Thalassobaculum sp. OXR-137: one gene and its partner. The protein of the gene in region 1 interacts with the protein of each later gene in a pairwise test. Links are inferred from orthologs where the notes say so. Each region holds a gene or a part of one and is shown in the gene's direction. Other genes may lie near its edges. The genes, in order: sfsA and T8K17_RS02575.

Region 1 (9,230 bases):
CAGCCCCCGGATGAACCCCTCCGCGGTCTCCGGGGTCAGCGCGCCAAGCTCCGTCACGTCCGCCCCGCCGCAGAAGCTCGGCCCCTCGCCGGACAGGACCACCGCCCGCAGGCCGTCCTCGCCGGCCAGGGACAGGAAGGCGGCGGTCAGTTCGGCTGCGACGTCGCTGCTCATCGCGTTGCGTTTGGTCGGACGGTTCAGGGTGACGCGGGCGACGTGGTCGTAACGTTCGATGCTGACGGTACTCACGACGCGGCCTCCTGGGTCCCGGTCTCCGACCCGTCGTCGATATCGATCGGCTCGCCGCCCAGCGACCGGACCAGCTTGCGCACCTCCTCGGTGGCCGCCTCCAGCCGTGTCTCGTCGGTTCCGCGCAGGACCAGACTGGTGCCGAACGCGCCGGCGCGGAAATACGGATAGCTGCCGATCTCGACATCCGGGAACTGCGTCTGGATATCGCCCAGACCGCCGGCCACGGTGCCCTCGCCGACCGTGCAGGCCACGGTCCGCGACAGCATCTGAGCGCCACCGGTCAGCGCCGGCTTCAGGCCTTCGAACATCGCCTGAAGGATGCGCGGCACGCCGGCCATCACATGCACGTTCTTCAGGATGAACCCCGGCGCGGCCGAGACCGGGTTGTCGATCAGGTCGGCGCCGACCGGGATCTCGGCCATCTTCTGGCGGGCGGCGTTGAACTCGACGCCGCTGTTGGCGTAGTGCGCGGTCAGCCGCCGCATCGCCTCGGCATTGCGCTCGACCGGGACGCCGAAGGCCTTGGCGATGCAGGCCGTGGTGATGTCGTCGTGGGTCGGACCGATGCCGCCGGAGGTGAAGACGTAGGTGTAGCGCTCGGACAGCACGGTCACCGCTTCGATGATCGCCGCCTCGTCGTCGCGCACCACCCGGACCTCGGACAGCCGGATGCCCATCGCCGTCAGTTCCTCGGCGATATAGCCGACATTCTTGTCCTTGGTGCGGCCCGAGAGGATCTCGTTGCCGATGATCAGCATGGCGGCGGTGACGGTCGAAGATGGGGAATCGGTCATTGCGGGCTCCGGGCGGACGTGAGGGCGACAGAGGATGGTGCAGCGGCCCGCCGACAGCAAGGGAGCAGCGCGCCGATCCTATCCGGTCAGTTGCCGCGTCTCAGCGTCGGCAGGCCGATCCCGGCCGCGTCGAACCCGCCGTCGACCGCAAGGGTCTGGCCGGTGATGTAACTGGCCTGGTCGCTGCACAGGAAGAACACGCCGTTGGCGATCTCCTCCTCCAGCCCGTAGCGGTTCAGCGGGATCGCGTCGTGATAATCGGCGCGGATCACCGGCGTATGGACCTCCTTGGCCATGGCGGTGTCCACCGGGCCGGGGGCGATCAGGTTGACCCGCACGCCGATCTCGCCGAGTTCGGTCGCCTGCTGCTTGGTGAGGTGCACGAGGGCCGCCTTGGAGGTCCCATAGGCGACCCGCAGGGTGCTCGCGCGCAGGCCGGAGATCGAGCCGATATTGACCACCGCCCCGCCGCCGGTCTCGGCCATCAGCCGGGCGGTCTCCTGTACCATCAGGAACGGCCCGTTGAGGTTGACCGCCAGCACCCGTGACCATTCCTCGTAGCTGGTGTCGAGCAGCGGCTTGAAGACGGCGATGCCGGCGTTGTTCACCACGGCGTCGATCCGCCCGAACCGTTCCATGGCGACCGCGGCGACCCGGCGTACCTGTACGGGATCGGAGACGTCGCAGACCTGGGCAACCGCGTCGTCGGTACCCAGGCCGTCCTGGGCGGCCAGCAATGCCTCCGCCTCGATATCGACCATCAGGACCTGCCATCCTTCGGATAGGAACCGCCTGCTGACCGCAAGCCCGATACCCCGCGCCGCGCCGGTCACGATTGCCACTTTCTGCGTCATGCTCTCGATCCTTTCGCTGGGTCCAGGGCCGCCAGCAGCGTCACGTCCAGCACCCCGTCATCGCGCATCGGCGACGCCTGGGGGGCCTGCGACAGGGCGATCCCGAAGCGGTGATGGTACAGGCTGAGCCAGGCCGGGTTCCGCAGCAGCGCTTGGTAGGCCCAGCTGTAGAGCTCTTCGCGCCGCTCGGTGTCGGTCTCCCGCCGCGCCGTATCCAGCAGGTCCTCGATGGCCGGATCGCGATAGCCTTCCCACCAGGAGCCCGCAACCCGGCTGTCGATCTTCTCGTACAGCACCCGGAAGGTACTCATCGGGCTGGAGTCGAAGACGCAGAGGTCGTGGATCCGCTTGTCGCGCACCTGCTCGGCATAGGCGACCCGGTCCTCGGTCACATGCGGCACCAGGGTCACGCCGAGGCCGGCGAGCTGCTCGGCAACCTCGGCCACGAGCGCCTGCGCCTCGTCGGGCAGGCGGGTGGGGGTGTCGACATGAAGGGTGAGCCCGGCGCCATGCCCCGCCTCGGCCAGCAGGCCGCGGGCGCGCTCGAGGTCGAGGCCGTCCCCCGGCACCAGATCGGCGCCGAGATGGGCGGCACTCACATACCCGGTCAGCGGCACCCCGTCGCCGTCCAGCACACGGTCGACGGCCCGCTGCCGATCCACGGCCAGGGACAGGGCCAGCCGGACGCGCGGATCGGCACAGGGCCCCTTGGCGGCGTTCAGGATCAGGATGATCGAGGTCGGGTCGGTGAAGTCCACCCAGGCCCGCCCCGCCTCCTCGACCCGCCGCTTCTGCCGCGAGGCGCGCAGCCGGGTGGCGACGCCCGCCCGTCCCTGCGCCACGGCGGCGGCCCGTGCATCCGCATCCGGTTCGCAGCGGAACTCCAGCACAGGATTGGCGGGCGGCGTGTCCCACCAGTCCGGGTTGGCGGACAGCCGCACCGACCGCCCGGGCTCCACCGCGTCGACGCGATACGCGCCGCTGCCGACCGGGGCGGACAGGAAGCCGGCATCGTCGACCTCCGGGGGAACCGCATAGGCCGAGACCAGAATGTCGAGCAGGTCCGCCAGCGGCTCCCGCGTGGCGATCGTGACCGTCCGGGCATCCGGCGCCGCGATGATCGCCCCGCCGAGATACTGGCCCCACACGGCCGGCGCACCCAGGGTGGCGCCGACATCCGGGCGCTGCATCCGCGCGATCGACCGGGCCATCGCCGCCGCGTCCAGGGGACGGCCGTCGTGGAAGCTCAATCCGTCGCGCAGATGCAGCGTCCAGGTCCGGGCATCGACGCTGACCTCCCACCGCTCGGCCAGGGCCGGGGCGTACCCGCCGTCCGGGCGCCTGCGGACCGGCGCGTCGAATATCGCGTCCAGCAGGGCGAGCGCATCGCCGCTGTCTGTACAGTCATGCGGATCGCGCAGGTCGACCGCCTTCTGAAGGATCAGGACCGGATCTGTCATAGTCTCCGTCTAAGCATGTTCCACGGGCGGGCGGAAGGGATGACATCGCCCAGAGCCCCGGCTAGCTTCGGCCCATGGACCTGCCCAAACCCCTCTATGAAGGCCGCCTGATCAAGCGCTACAAGCGCTTCCTCGCCGATATCGATCTCGGCGGCGAGGTGGTGACCGCCCATTGCCCGAACCCGGGTGCGATGACCGGCCTGAAGGATCCCGGTTTGCGGGTCTGGCTGTCGCGCTCGCCCGATCCCAAGCGCAAGCTGCCTTACACCCTGGAGCTGGTGGAGACCGAAGGCGGGCTGGTCGGCATCCATACCGGCCGACCGAATGCCATCGTCGCCGAAGCCATTGCCGCGGGGCGGATTCCCGACCTTGCCGGCTACGAGACCCTGCGCCGGGAGGTGAAATACGGGGTGAACAGCCGCATCGACATGCTGCTGGAGAGCCCCGGCCGCCCGCCCTGCTATGTGGAGGTCAAGAACGTCCATCTGGTGCGCCCCGACGGCCCGAATCCCGGCGCCCACGAGTTCCCGGACAGCGTGACCGCCCGCGGGTCGAAGCATCTGGACGAACTGGCGGCCATGGTCGCGGCGGGGCACCGCGCCGTCATGCTGTTCTGCATCCAGCGCATGGACGGCGACCGGCTGACGCTGGCCCGCGACATCGATCCGAGATACGGCCTCGCCTTCGACCGCGCCCGTGCCGCCGGGGTGGAGGCGCTGGCCTGGGAATGCGCCGTGACGCTGGAGCGCGTGGTGCTCAATCGGCCGGTTCCGGTCGCGGAGTAACCCCCGAACCTTGACCTTCCCGGCCCGCGGCAGCAGATTGCAGCCACGTTACGGAGCAAGGAAGATCGCGATGCAACAGCTCGCCGAAGCGCGCCAGATCGTGCGCCATGGGCCTGGGGATTTCGAGGGCATGCGCAAGGCGGGACGCCTCGCCGCCGAAATCCTCGACATGATCACCGACCATGTCGCCCCCGGCGTGACCACCGACGAGCTGGACCGGCTCTGCCACGAGATGACCCTGGCGAACGGCGCCACGCCCGCGCCGCTCGGCTACAAGGGCTTCCCGAAGTCGATCTGCACCTCGATCAACCACGTGGTCTGCCACGGCATTCCGGGCGACCGGAAGCTGGAGGAAGGCGAGATCGTCAATATCGACGTGACCGTCATCCTCGACGGCTGGCACGGCGACAGCAGCCGCATGTACCTGGTCGGCGACAAGATCTCGGTGAAGGCCAAGCGTCTGGTGGAGGTCACCTATGACGCGATGATGCTGGGCATCGAGGTGATCCGGCCGGGCGTGCATCTGGGCGCCATCGGCCACCGCATCCAGACCTTCGCCGAGGCGCAGCGCTTCTCCGTGGTGCGCGACTTCTGCGGCCATGGCCTGGGACGCACCTTCCACGCGCCGCCCAGCGTGCTGCATTACGGCCACCCGACCGACGGGCCGATGCTGGAGCCGGGCATGTTCTTCACCGTCGAGCCGATGATCAATGCCGGCAAGTTCGCGGTGAAGATCCTGGAGGACGGCTGGACCGCCGTGACCCGCGACCGCTCGCTCTCGGCCCAGTTCGAGCATTCCATCGGCGTGACCGAGACCGGGTTCGAGATCTTCACCCTGTCGCCCAAGGGCTACACCAAGCCGCCGTATATCTGATCGTCATCCTGACGAAAGTCAGGACCATGCCCCGCTGGCCGTCGAGCACCCTCCCGTCGTCCTGAACTCGTTTCAGGACCAAGCTGCCGGCGTCTGAGTCTTGGTCCTGAAACGAGTCCAGGACGACGGCATTGGCTGGGGAATTGTTGCGTCACGCCGCCCATTCCGCCCCTGCCCCTTCCATAGCCTCCCCTAGACCACGGGCCAGGGAGGAAGGGTGTGTATGACGGGTTGGCGGATGCGCAGGATCCGGGGCCGGAGGGGCATCGCCAGCGGCTGCGCAGGCGGTTCCTCGCGGCGGGTGCCGATGCCCTCGCGGACTACGAACTCATCGAACTGCTGCTGTTCCTGGCCAAGCCGCGCGGCGACGTCAAACCTCTGGCTAAAAGGTTGATCGCCCGCTTCGGGTCCTTCGCCGAGACCATCAGCGCCGAGCCGGCCGAACTGGCGAAGCTCGACGGCATGGGCGAGGCCTCGGTCGCCGCGCTGAAGACCGCAAAGGCCGCTGCCGACCGGCTGCTAGGGGAGCCGTTGCTGAAGCGGCCCGTGCTGTCGGGCTGGAAACAGCTCCTGGATTACTGCCATGCCGCCATGGCGCACGAGCCGGTGGAGGTCGTGCGCGTCCTCTATCTCGACAAGAAGAACCGGCTGATCCAGGACGAGCTGCAGGGCCGCGGCACCATCGACCACACGCCGCTCTATCCCCGAGAGGTGGTGAAGCGGGCGCTGGACCTGGGCGCCTCAGCCCTGATCGTCGTGCACAACCACCCGACCGGCGATCCGACCCCGTCCCAGGCCGATATTTCCACCACCGCCCAGCTCAAGGAGGCGGCGGCGACCCTGGGCATCGTGCTGCACGACCACCTGATCGTCGCCCGGCACGGCCATGTCAGCTTCCGCTCGAAGGGGCTGCTTTGAGGAAATCGGAGGACGCTTCACGCTTCGGGCCGGACTGGCCTGAAACTCACATCTAGCTCTCGACCGACTTGCCATGGGTCTCGCGGATCGCCAGGGCGACCAGCAGGCCGAACACGCCGATCACCGGCAGGACCAGGAACGCCCGCTCGTAGGCGGCGGCGGTGTACACCCGCGCGCCCTCTAGCAGCGTGCCGTCCCAGGCGAGATCGAGCACCCAGCCGAGGAGCGGCTGCAGCACCGCGCCGGAGCCGACCACGCAGCCGTTGATGATCCCGATCGTGGCCCCGGCCGCCCAGAGCGGCGTGTTCTCGCGGCCGACCGAGAAGGACAGCACCATGGACGACGCGCCCAGGCCCTGGATCATCAGCGACAGAACCAGGGTCGCATCGCCGCTATGGGGCAGATAGACGGCGGCGGCGATGCCGCTGGTCGACAGGATCGCGCCCAGGATCATGAAGGGCTTGCGCCGGCGGTAGCGGTCGGCGAGCCAGCCGAACAGCGGCGCGCCGACGCCCCAACCGACGAACAGGCAGCTCACCAGCAGGGCGGCCTCCGCCTTGGGATGGTCGTAGGCCTGCATGACATAGGGCACGCCCCACAACCCACCGAAGGCCAGCATGGCGCTGGTCATGGCCAGCCCGAACATGGCCGCCAGCCATACCTGGCCGCTGGCGGCGGCTCGCTTCAGCCCGGCCAGCAGACGCGGGCGGGGCGTCGCACCGTCCGGCCGGGGCCGGTCGCGCAGAATGAAGCCGCAGGCGATCGCCAGGACGGCACCGAACACCGCGATCACCAGCATCATCGGCCGCCAGCCGAACGCCTCCACCGCCGCCCCCAGGGGCGCCTGGCCGGTGATGCCGCCGATCACGCCGAGCATCTGGGCGCCGCCGCTCAGCGTGGCGAAGCGGTGGGCCGGCATCCAGATCGCGGCGTAGTTCAGCGCGCCGGCAAAGCTGAAGGCGCAGCCGAAGCCGATCAGCATCCGCCCGAGATAGGCCATCCACAGGGTCTCCGCCCCGGCGAAGACGAAGCTGCCGATGGCGACCAGACCGACGGCGACGGTGATCAGACGGCGCGGCCCGAACCGATCGAGCATCACCCCGACCGGGATCTGCGAGCCGGCATAGGCGTAGTAGTAGAAGGCCGACAGGTTCCCCACCAGCGCCCCGCCGACCGCGAAGTCGCGCATCAGCTCGTCGACCATGACCGACGGCGCCACCCGCTGGACGAAGGCATAGAAGAAGAACATCGCGCACAGGAACCAGCCGATTCCGAGCAGGGTGTGGGTCGGCATGGCGGTCGAGGGCGCGGCGGGCTGGGCGGGGGTCATCGGATCCGTGGGGTGATCGATTGGTGCGGGAGGTCCTGACGGAGGTCAGGATGACGGCGGAACGGAACGGCCAACCCTATCCGTCCTCCTGACGAAAGTCAGGATCAAGACGCAGCCCTAAATCATCCGTCCGGACACAGGTCCTGATTTGCATCAGGACGACGCAAACGGGTAGCGGCCACGCCCTGCCAAACCGTCATCCTGACGCAAGTCAGGATCCAGCCGCCCTCTCATGCCGAACAACGGCCTACGCCCCAGCTCGACCATCCATGCGTTGGTCCTGACTTTCGTCAGCGACTGTGATCTTGGTCAAGCGACTTGCCATGGCTTTTGATCTCTGACGATGGCGTTGAGGATGGTAAGCAGCTTTCTGGCGACGGCGATGAGGGCGACCATCTTGGGCTTTCCTGCAGCGATCAGTCTGGCGTGGAAGGCCTTGAGGGTAGGGTTGTAGCGCGCGCCGACCATGGCTGCGACGAACAGGGCGGTGCGTACGCTCGCGCGTCCGCCGCCGATGAAGGCTTTGCCGCGCCAAGTTCCCGATTGGCGCGTCCACGGTGCCAGCCCCGCCAGGGAGGCGATCTGGCGCCGGTCCAGTCGGCCGAGTTCGGGCAGATCGGCGAGCAGGGTGCGGGCGGTGGCCGGACCGATGCCGGGCACGCTGCGCAGCAGATCCTCCTGTGCCTGCCAGACCGGCGAGCCGCGGACCTGGTCGTCGATCTCGCGGTCGACCTCGTTCAGTTCCTTCTCCAGGGCCGTGATCAGACGCAGGATCGAGCGCCGCACCCGCGGTTCCGTGAGGCGGCTCTGACGCTGGCGCTCGGCGGCGATCATCGACACGATCTGCCGTCGCCGGGCCACCAGATCGGCCAGCAGGCGGCCGGACGCATCGGGCAATGCGCGCGGCTCAGGCCGGGTCGCCGCCAGGAACCGGGCGATCATCTCCGCATCGATCGGATCGGTCTTCGCCCGACGTCCCAGCGCCTGGGCGAAGGCCCGGATCTGGCGCGGATTGACCACGACGACCGGCAAGCCCGCCCCGGCCAGACCCGCCGCCACCACCGTCTCGAAGCCGCCCGTCGCCTCGACCCCCACCAGCGTTGCTCCCAGCGCTCCAAGACGCTCGGCCAACGCTGCAATCCCAGCGCCGTCACGCGGCACCGCCTCACATTCGCCCGGCCCTTGCGCGCCGAGCAGGATATGAACATCCAGACGGCTCTTGGAGACGTCGATACCCACGATCACCTGGTCCATCGCTACCCTGCCTTGCCTAAACGGGCTCGCCATATGGCGGCCCCGGCGACTGTTCGGGTTCGAGGGATGAACGGTGGATGGGCAACCTTGCTGACGTTCGGGCTCGCACGCTCCAGGACGACTCGGCGTCCCATCCACCACCGCTTCCGAAACTCTACCAGAAGCGGAAGACGATAAGTTACAAGGACGACGGGAGGAGCCGGCGGCGGGGCCTGCGCCGGCTCCTCCCCCAGCCTCCCGGCGTCAGTGGCTCTCGCGCATCAGCGGGGTGCCGGAATTGCCGACCAGGAAGTCCAGATCAGCACCCTTGTCCGCCTGGTTGACGGTCTCGACATAGAGCTTGGAATAGCCGCGGTCGTAGGGGCTCTGGAACGGCGCCCGAGCGGCCCGACGCTTCTCCAGTTCGGCGTCCGACACGTCCAGGTGCAGGCGCCGGTTCGGCACGTCGACCTCGATCATGTCGCCGCTCTCCACCAGGGACAGCGGGCCGCCGGCCGCCGCCTCGGGAGCACCGTGCAGGATCACCGTCCCGTAGGCGGTGCCGGACATGCGGGCGTCGGAGATGCGGATCATGTCGGTGATGCCCTTGCGCAGCACCTTGGGCGGCAGGCCCATATTGCCGACCTCCGCCATGCCCGGATAGCCGATCGGGCCGCAGTTCTTCAGCACCATGATGCAGGTCTCGTCGATGTCGAGAGCCTCGTCGTCG
Region 2 (9,488 bases), 1.9 Mb from region 1 along the record:
CCGCCGCCGCCACCGGCCAGATCCTGCTGGCCCATGCCTATCAGGAGGCGCTGGCCCGCCACCACCTGACCGTGGCGCAGATCCTGCTCTCGCCCGACGACACCGAGCAGCGCCGCCGCCACCTGAACGCGCGGGCCACCATCAACACCCTGCTCGCCCTCGGCGCCGTGCCGGTGATCAACGAGAACGACACGGTCGCGACGGCGGAAATCCGCTTCGGCGACAACGACCGGCTCGGCGCCCGCGTCGCCCAGATGGCCAGCGCCGATACGCTGATCCTGCTCTCTGACATCGACGGGCTGTACACCGCCGACCCGCGCCGCGATCCGGAGGCCCGCCACATCTCCGACGTGGAGGGGGTGACCTCGGAGATCGAGGCGATGGCCGGGGCCGCCGGCAGCGGCTACGCGTCGGGCGGCATGGTGACCAAGCTCGCCGCGGCCAAGATCGCCGGCGCCGCCGGTTGCCGGATGGTGATCGCCAACGGCCGCGACACCCACCCGATCCGCCGCATCATCGACGGCGGCCGCTGCACCTGGTTCCATGCCGGCGCCTCGCCGCTGACCGCCCGCAAGCGCTGGATCGCCAGTTCGCTGGCACCGCGCGGCCAGCTCATCGTCGATGGCGGGGCCATCCGGGCGCTGAACGCCGGCAAGAGCCTGCTGCCCGCCGGGGTGACCGAGGTGATCGGCACCTTCGAGCGCGGCGACCTGGTGACCCTGCACGGGCCCGACCGGGTGATCCGCGGGCGCGGGCTGGTGGCCTATGCCTCCGACGACGCGCGGCAGATCGCCGGGCTCAAATCCCGTGAAATCGAGGCCGCCCTCGGCTACCGTGGCCGCGACGAAATCGTCCACAGAGACGATCTGGTGCTGGCCGACGGCCGCGCCGTCGAGGAGGAAGAGGCGCGATGAGCCTGGTGGAAGACACGCCCGTCGCCGCGACGGCACAGACCGCCGGCGGCGATATCGACGCGATCATGCTGGATATCGGCAAGCGCGCCCGTGCCGCCGCGGCGATCCTGGCCCAGGCCCCGGCCGAGCAGAAGGAACGGGCCCTGCGCGCCGCCGCTGCCGCCCTGCGCGCCGACACGCCGGCCATCCTCGCCGCCAATGCCAGGGACATCGCCGCCGCCCGCGAGAAGGGGTTGCGCGACAGCATGGTCGACCGGCTGCTGCTGGACGCCGGCCGGGTGGAGGGCATCGCCGCCGGGCTCGAGGTCGTGGCCGGGCTGCCCGACCCCGTGGGTGCTACCATGGCCGAGTGGGAGCGTCCCAACGGGCTTCGCTTCGAGCGCCGCCGGGTGCCGCTCGGCGTGATCGGCATCATCTACGAAAGCCGCCCGAACGTGACCGCCGATGCCGGCAGCCTGTGCCTGAAGGCGGGCAACGCGGCGATCCTGCGCGGCGGCTCGGAGAGCTATCACTCCTCCAACGCCATCGTCGCCACCCTGCACAAGGGGCTGCGCGAGGCCGGCCTGCCCGAGGATGCGATCCAGTCGGTGCCGACCACCGACCGGGCCGCCGTCGGCAAGCTGCTGACCATGCCGCAATACGTGGACGTGATCGTGCCGCGCGGCGGCCGCTCGCTGATCGAGCGGGTGCAGAACGAGAGCCGGGTGCCGGTCTTCGCCCATCTGGACGGGCTGTGCCATGTCTATCTCGACGCAGGCGCCGACAAGGACAAGGCGGTGGCCATCGCGGTGAACGCCAAGATGCGCCGGACCTCGGTCTGCGGCGCGGCGGAGACCCTGCTGGTCGACCGGAAGGTTGCCGCCGAGCTTCTGCCGCCGGTGGCGGACGCGCTGCGGGAGGCCGGCTGCGCCCTGCGCGGCGATGCGGCGGCCCGGGCGATCGTTCCGGCCATGGAGCCGGCCGGCGATGCCGACTGGGACACCGAATATCTCGATGCCATCCTGTCAGTCGCCGTGGTCGAGGGCGTGGCCGGCGCCATCGCCCATATCAACAGGCACGGCTCGCACCACACCGACAGCATCGTCACCGAGGACGACGCGGCGGCGGAAAAATTCCTGGCCGAGGTCGACAGCGCCATCGTGCTGCACAACGCCTCCACCCAGTTCGCCGATGGCGGCGAGTTCGGCTTCGGCGCCGAGATCGGCATCTCCACCGGCCGGATGCACGCGCGCGGCCCGGTCGGGGCGGAGCAGCTCACCAGCTTCAAGTATCTGGTGCGCGGGACCGGCCAGACCCGGCCATGACACCGGCCCGGCCCTGATCCGATCCAGCCCATGACCCTCTTCACCCCGATTCGCGGCCCGCATAAGGATCGGCTGCCCAGCGCCTCGCGCTCCGCCCTGTTCGCCCGGGTGCGCCCCCATGCCCTGCGCATGCCGGCGAGCGAGGCGGCGGCGCTGCCCCGGGCCGGTGCGGACCGGCGGCGGCTCAAGGTCGGGCTCATGGGCGGCTCCTTCAACCCGGCCCATGACGGTCACCGCCACGTGGCCGAGACGGCGATCAAGCGGCTCAGTCTGGACGAGGTCTGGTGGCTGGTCAGCCCGCAGAATCCGCTGAAGCCGCGCGACGGCATGGCACCCTTCGCCGAGCGTCTGGCCTCCGCCGAGGCGGTCGCCCGGCACCCGCGGATCAAGGTAAAGGACATCGAGCTGTATCTCGGCACCCATTACACCGCCGACACGCTGGTCGCCCTGCGCCGGCGCTGCCCCTACATGTCGTTCGTCTGGATTATGGGGGCGGACAATCTGGCGAGCTTCCACCGCTGGGAAAGGTGGCTGCTGATCTGTCACACGGCCGTCATTGCGGTTTTCGACCGGCCTACCTATTCTTTAAGGGCTTTGGCGAGCCGAGCCGCCAAACGTTTCGCGAGGGCCCGGGTGCCCGAAAGGCACTCCTGGGGACTGGCGGACCGGCGGCCTCCGGCCTGGGTGTTTCTGCACACCCGCCACCACGCCGCGTCGGCCACCCGCATCCGGGCCGAGCGTAAGGGTGGAGGGTCCGTCTAGAACCATCCAGTCCATCGGCATACCCACGGCAACACTAGGTTCCGGATCGGTCCGGGACCGCGATCGACGACAAAAGGAGTTCGACCATACTCGACACACTCGCTCCCAAAGCGGGAGACGGCCTGAAGAAGCTGGTGATGACCTCACTGGACGACGACAAGGCCGAGGACATTGTGGCCATTGATCTGGCCGGAAAGTCTGCCATTGGCGATTACATGATCATCGCCACGGGCCGCTCATCGCGGCAGGTTTCGGCCATGGCCGACCACCTCTGCAGAAAACTGAAGGATCAGGGCGTCGACGGCGTCACCGTGGAAGGGCAATCCCGCGGCGACTGGGTGCTGATCGACGGGGGCGACATCATCGTCCATCTGTTCCGTCCGGAAGTCCGGGAATTCTACGGGCTGGAGAAGATGTGGGGCGCCACCCCGCCGCCGAGCCGCACCGTCCGCATCGGCGGTGAGGGCGGAGCCGATATGGGCGCCGAACCGACCTTCGCGCAGGCCTGATCAACCGCCGGGTCCTGGCACGGCCAGGATCGGACCCGGACAGGAGGCAGCGTGAAGATCACGATCGTGGCGGTGGGCCGCATGAAACGCGGCCCGATGGAGGCGTTGTGCCGCGAGTACGCGGACCGGCTCCCCTGGTCGCTGGCGATCCACGAGGTCGAGGCCAAGAAGCGCCTTGAGGGGGATGCCCTCAAGGCCGAGGAAGCCGGCCTGATCGCCGCCCGGATCCCCGACGGCGCGGTGCTGGTCGCGATGGACGAACGTGGCAGGGGATTGTCCAGCGAAGCCCTGGCGGGACGGATCGGCGACTGGCGCGACCAGGGGCGTGGCGAGATCTGCTTCGTGATCGGCGGCGCCGACGGGCTCGAGCAGAGCATCCGCGACCGCGCCGACCTCACCCTCGCCTTCGGCCCTCAGACCTGGCCCCACATGCTGGCCCGGGTGATGCTGATCGAGCAGATCTATCGGGCGGAACGGATCCTGGCGGGGCACCCGTATCATCGGGGTTAATCCTCCAGGACCTCGCCCTGAGCAGCGACCACAGGGAGCGTGTCGAAGGGCCCTTCGACACGTCGCTGCGCTCCTGCTCAGGGCGAGGTCAGCGGCTGAGCGCGCACAAACGTCCAAGACCTCCCTCCCCGTCCCGCGCTCAACTGGCGCCATGATCGACGCCCTGATCCTTCTCTGGCTTGCCGCCCTGCCGCTGATGGGCAGCCCCGGCCCCGCCACCCTCAGCTCCGCCGCCATGGGCACCGCCTTCGGCATGCGGGCGAGCCTGCCCTATGTCGCCGGGATCTGCCTCGGCACGGCCACCGTCCTGCTGCTGATCGCCACCGGCATCTCAGGCCTGATCTTCGTGGTGCCGGGCGCCGTCCCCGTCGTCACCGCCCTGGCCGCCGCCTACATTCTCTATCTCGCCTGGAAGATCGCCACCGCCCCGGTGGGCGGGCTGAACCGGGACCCCGGCGCCAGGCCGGCCGGCTTCGTCGGCGGCTATCTGCTCGCCATCGCCAATCCCAAGGCCTTCGCCGCCATCGGCGCAGTCTACTCCACCCATGCCCTGGTCCCGGCCGATCCGGTGCTCGATGCCGCCGCCAAGATCGCCGCGCTCGCGCCGGTGATCGTGCTGGTGAACGTGACCTGGCTGGCCTTCGGCTCGCTGTTCGCCCGCTGGCTCAGCCATCCGGTGCTCGGCCGGGCGGTGAACATCGTCTTCGCGGTGCTGCTGGTGGCCTCGGTGGCGGCGGCCTTCATCTGAAATTCGCCGCGAAGAGGACGCGCGCGGCCCGTGACCTTGCCCCCGGGAAGGTTATATAACCGTCCCATGAGCAAGACATCCCATCCCCCCCGCCCGGTCGTCCTGTGCATCATGGACGGCTGGGGCCACCGCACCGACCGCAACGACAACGCCGTCGCCCTGGCGAACACGCCGAACGTGGACGCGCTCGCCGCCCGCTGGCCGGGCGGGCTGATGAACGCGTCCGGCGAATTCGTCGGCCTGCCGGACGGGCAGATGGGCAATTCAGAGGTCGGGCACATGAATCTCGGCGCCGGCCGGGTGGTCATGCAGGACCTGCCGCGGATCAACGCCGCCATCGCCGACGGCAGCCTGGCCAAGCAGCCGGCCGTCGCCCAGGTGATCGACGCCCTGAAAAAATCGGGCGGCACCTGCCACCTGATGGGACTGGTCTCCACCGGCGGGGTGCACAGCCACCAGCGCCACGTGGCGGCCCTGGCCAAGGCGCTGGCCGCCGGCGGGGCCAAGGTCGTGGTCCACGTGTTCACAGACGGGCGCGACTGCGCGCCGAAGAGTGCGGCCGACCAGCTCCGCGCCTTCATCGAGGATCTCGACGGGGCGGCGACCATCGCCTCGGTCAGCGGCCGGTTCTTCGCCATGGACCGGGACAAACGCTGGGAGCGGGTGGAGCAGGCCTGGAAGGCCGTCTGCCTCGCCGAAGCCGAGCACGGCGCCGACGATGCCGTCGCCGCCGTGGACGCCGCCTATGCCCGCGGCGAAACCGACGAGTTCGTCACCCCCACCGTGATCGCCGGCGGCGTGCCGGTGCAGGACGGGGATGCCCTGGTCATGGCGAATTTCCGGGCCGACCGGGCGCGCGAGATCCTGGCCCCGTTCGTGGATGCGGATTTCGACGGCTTCGCCCGGCCGCGCACGCCCAAGCTCTGCATCGTCGCCGGCATGGTCGAGTACTCCTCCGCCCTGGCCCCGAAGATGGTCACCATCTTCCCGCCGGAGGACCTGACCGACCCGATCGGCGAGGTCGTCGCCAAGGCGGGCAAGACCCAGCTCCGCATCGCCGAGACCGAGAAGTACCCGCACGTCACCTTCTTCCTGAACGGCGGGCGCGAGGAGGTGTTCGACGGCGAGGACCGGATCATGGTTCCCTCGCCCAAGGTGAAGACCTACGACCTGCAGCCGGAAATGTCAGCGCCGGAGCTCTGCGACAAGCTGGTCGCGGCCATCGACGGCGGCACCTACGACCTGATCGTCGCCAACTTCGCCAACCCGGACATGGTCGGCCATACCGGCAGCCTGGAGGCGGCGATCAAGGCGGTGGAGACGGTGGACACCTGCGTCGGCCGGGTAGCCGAGGCGGTGCTGAAGGCAGGCGGCGTGATGTTCCTGACCGCCGACCACGGCAACTGCGAGGTCATGGTCGACCCGCAGACCGGCGGGCCGCACACCGCGCACACGACCAACCTGGTCCCGACCACCCTGGTCGGCGCGCCGGAGGACGTGACGTCGCTGAAGACCGGCAAGCTCGCCGATGTCGCCCCCACCCTGCTGTCGCTGATGGGGATAGAGCCGCCGGCCGCCATGACCGGCGACTGCATGCTGGTGCGCGACCGCCAGGCAGCCGAGTAGTCGACGCGGTGCGTCCCGTGGCGCCCGTCCTGATCCTGGCGGCGGCCTGCCTCGCCGCCGGACTGGGCGCGTGGGTGCCGGCCGCGAGGGCACAGACCGCCACGACGGCGACGGCGGAGGACCCGACCGCCGAGCTGCGCCGCATCGAGAAGGCGCTGGAGGGCGAGCGCAAGGCCGGATCCAAGCTCGACCGGCTGGCCTCCGCCCTGGCCGGGGAGATCGAGCGCCTGCGCGCCGGCATGGCGGCGGCGGCGACCCGGGCCCAGCGCACCGAACGCGACATGATGGACGCCGAGCAGACGCTGGACACCCTGCGCCAGGAAGTGAAGGAAAAGCGCGGCCGTCTGCTGGAGCGGCACCAGGAACTGTCGCAGCTCACCGGCGCCCTGCAGCGGCTGGCCCGCCACCCGCCGGAGACCCTGCTGCTGGTGGGCCGCGCCCCGCTCGACACCGTCCATACCGGCATTCTCCTGGAATCCGCCATTCCGCGGCTCAACGGGGATGCCACGGAGCTGCGGCGCGACCTCGATACCCTGGCGACCCTGGAAGCCGATATCCGCGCCCAGCGCGACCGGCTGGCCCTGGCGGCCCAGGACCTCGACGCGGAACGCGCCCAGCTCGCCGCCCTGGCGGCGGAGAAGGGTGAGCTGCTGGCGGGAACGCGCAACCGCGCCAGCGGCGCCGCCGCGGAGATCCGCGCCCTCAGCGAGTCGGCTCGGTCCCTGCGCGAACTGATCGACAGCCTCGAGAAACGGGAGGCTGCGGAAGCCGAGGAGCAGCGCAAGCTGGCCGCCCTGGTCACCCCCAAGCTGCGCCCGCAACGGCCCGCCTCCCCGGCCCAGGACGGCGGCGAGCCGCCGCCCGCCCCGGTCGCCGACGACGGTGCGCCGGTCGAGCCGCCGGTCCAGGCCGCCGCCCTGCCTCCTGCCCTGCCCCCCGGCCCTTCCCTGAAGAGCGCCCGCGGTCACCTGTTCGCCCCGGTCACGGGAACCGTGGTCCAGCGCTACGGCAAATCACGGCCCGGGGAACTGACCAAGGAGGGCATCCTGCTGCGCACCCGTCCGGGCTCGCTTGTTATCGCCCCCCATGACGGAATCGTGTTGTATGCTGGACCGTTCGAGGGATTTGGTCGGATTTTGATCATTGAACACGGCGACGGATATCATACCCTTCTTGCAGGACTCGCGCGGGTGGACCTGAGCGTCGGAACCCGTGTGCTTGCCGGCGAACCGGTGGGCGCGATGGCCGCGTCCGGAAACGCAGCGCCGGAGATATACCTGGAACTTCGCCATAATGGTGACCCGATCGACCCGTTACCGTGGTTTGCGGGACTTACCGAAAAGGCCAAAGGATGAGTCGGATGAACGAACCCCGTCTTGATGACACCGGCACCGATCACGGCGCCCCGACCCGCCCCGGCAAGGCGCGCCGCCGTGCGGTCCGTCGCGTGGCGGTCTCGGCCGCGCTGGCCTTTGCCGTCGGCGGAGGCGTGCTGCTGGGAGCGACCGGCGGCACCCACAGTCAGACCAACTCGACCGACACCTACCGCCAGCTCAGCCTGCTCGGCGACGTGTTCGAGAAGGTCCGGGCCCAGTACGTCGAGGAGGTCAGCGACGAGGAGCTGGTCGAGGCGGCGATCAACGGGATGCTCACCTCCCTCGACCCGCATTCCAGCTACCTGAGCGCCAAGAGCTTCCAGGACATGCGGGTGCAGACCAAGGGCGAGTTCGGCGGCCTCGGCATCGAGGTCACCATGGAGAACGGCTTCGTCAAGGTCGTGTCGCCGATCGACGACACGCCGGCGTCGGAAGCCGGGCTGCTGCCGGGCGACTACATCACCCATCTCGACGGCGAGGCGGTGCTCGGCCTGACCCTGTCCGACGCGGTGGAGAAGATGCGCGGCAAGGTCGGCACGCCGATCACCCTGACCATCCGCCGCGCCGAGGAAGAGCCGTTCGACGTCGAGATCACCCGGGCGATCATCACCATCAAATCCGTGCGCAGCCGGGTCATCCAGGACATCGGCTATATCCGCATCACCACCTTCAACGAACAGACCACCGTCGGCCTTCAGGAATCGGTCTCCAAGATCAAGGAAGAGCTCGGCGACCGGCTGCATGGTTTCGTGATCGACCTGCGCAACAATCCGGGCGGCCTGCTCGACCAGGCGATTTCCGTCACCGACGCCTTCCTGGAGCGCGGCGAGATCGTCTCGACCCGCGGCCGCGAGGAGTCCAACGCCAGCCGGGTGAACGCCACGCCGGGCGACATCACCGACGGCAAGCCGGTGGTCGTGCTGATCAACGGCGGCTCCGCCTCGGCCTCCGAGATTGTCGCCGGCGCGCTGCAGGACCATCGCCGGGCGATCGTTCTCGGCACCCAGTCCTTCGGCAAGGGATCGGTGCAGACCATCCTACCGCTGCAGGGCAACGCCGCCATGCGGCTGACCACGGCGCGCTACTACACGCCGTCGGGCCGGTCGATCCAGGCCAAGGGGATCGAGCCGGACATCAAGGTCGAGCTCGCCAAAATCGAGAAGATCGAGGAGGGCCGCCGCCGGCGCGAGGCCGATCTGCGCGGTGCGCTGGTCAATCCGGACGACAGCGACGCCCCCGCCGCCCAGCCGCCCGCGGATGTGCCCACCCCGGGTGAGGCCGCATCGGCGGAGAACGAAGACCCGCTTGAGGATTACCAGCTCGCCCGTGCGGTCGATCTGCTGCGCGGCTTCCATCTGTTCCAGAACCGCGTGGTGAATTGAGGCTACCTCGGCCGAATATCCGTCTGCCCCGCCTCCCCCTGCCGTTCAAGAAACGGCGGGGGGCCGGAAATCCGGACGATCCGCTGAGTGAAGCGGACTCGGGTGGGCTGCCACCCGACGATCTGGACCGCGGTCTGGACGACGAGACCGCCCCTCGCAAGAAGGGGCGTTGGAAACGTGTTGCCTCCGCCATCCTGACCACTCTCCTCGCCATCGCAGTGATCGGCGGCGCCGGCGGCTTGGTCGGCTGGCTGCTGGTCAATGCCGAACACACCGAGTCGCTGCGCGAGATCCAGCGCCCGCAGCTCACCGTGGACATCCTCAACGAGGGCGAGACGCCGGAACCCAACAGCTCCG

What was found.
Region 2: the proteins of sfsA (region 1) and T8K17_RS02575 interact in binary tests that used the Escherichia coli proteins (3 or more experiments, as listed by UniProt). The link is inferred for Thalassobaculum sp. OXR-137 from one-to-one orthologs.

Annotation. Positions count from the first base shown.
Region 1 is NZ_CP139715.1:2,470,652-2,479,881, reverse strand. What follows is about bases 2,548-5,289. They hold sfsA (DNA/RNA nuclease SfsA), read left to right. Parts: upstream 2,548-3,434; coding sequence 3,435-4,145; downstream 4,146-5,289. Other genes in these bases: radC (RadC family protein), read left to right, coding at 5,239-5,289; map (type I methionyl aminopeptidase), read left to right, coding at 4,216-5,019; T8K17_RS11675 (ABC transporter substrate-binding protein), read right to left, coding at 2,548-3,360. In the rest of the region: T8K17_RS11690 (enoyl-CoA hydratase-related protein), read right to left, coding at 1-249; T8K17_RS11685 (competence/damage-inducible protein A), read right to left, coding at 246-1,046; T8K17_RS11680 (SDR family oxidoreductase), read right to left, coding at 1,133-1,900; more of T8K17_RS11675, read right to left, coding at 1,897-2,547; more of radC, read left to right, coding at 5,290-5,937; T8K17_RS11655 (MFS transporter), read right to left, coding at 5,990-7,267; T8K17_RS11650 (IS110 family transposase), read right to left, coding at 7,577-8,521; T8K17_RS11645 (IlvD/Edd family dehydratase), read right to left, coding at 8,765-9,230. UniProt on the Escherichia coli protein: Binds to DNA non-specifically. Could be a regulatory factor involved in maltose metabolism.
Region 2 is NZ_CP139715.1:533,850-543,337, forward strand. The notes cover bases 65-3,064. They hold T8K17_RS02575 (glutamate-5-semialdehyde dehydrogenase), read left to right. Parts: upstream 65-910; coding sequence 911-2,218; downstream 2,219-3,064. Other genes in these bases: proB (glutamate 5-kinase), read left to right, coding at 65-914; T8K17_RS02580 (nicotinate-nucleotide adenylyltransferase), read left to right, coding at 2,249-2,980. Outside these bases: more of proB, read left to right, coding at 1-64; rsfS (ribosome silencing factor), read left to right, coding at 3,118-3,489; 23S rRNA (pseudouridine(1915)-N(3))-methyltransferase RlmH, read left to right, coding at 3,541-3,999; T8K17_RS02595 (LysE family translocator), read left to right, coding at 4,151-4,747; gpmI (2,3-bisphosphoglycerate-independent phosphoglycerate mutase), read left to right, coding at 4,814-6,373; T8K17_RS02605 (murein hydrolase activator EnvC family protein), read left to right, coding at 6,391-7,728; T8K17_RS02610 (S41 family peptidase), read left to right, coding at 7,734-9,131; T8K17_RS02615 (divergent polysaccharide deacetylase family protein), read left to right, coding at 9,350-9,488. UniProt on the Escherichia coli protein: Catalyzes the NADPH-dependent reduction of L-glutamate 5-phosphate into L-glutamate 5-semialdehyde and phosphate. The product spontaneously undergoes cyclization to form 1-pyrroline-5-carboxylate.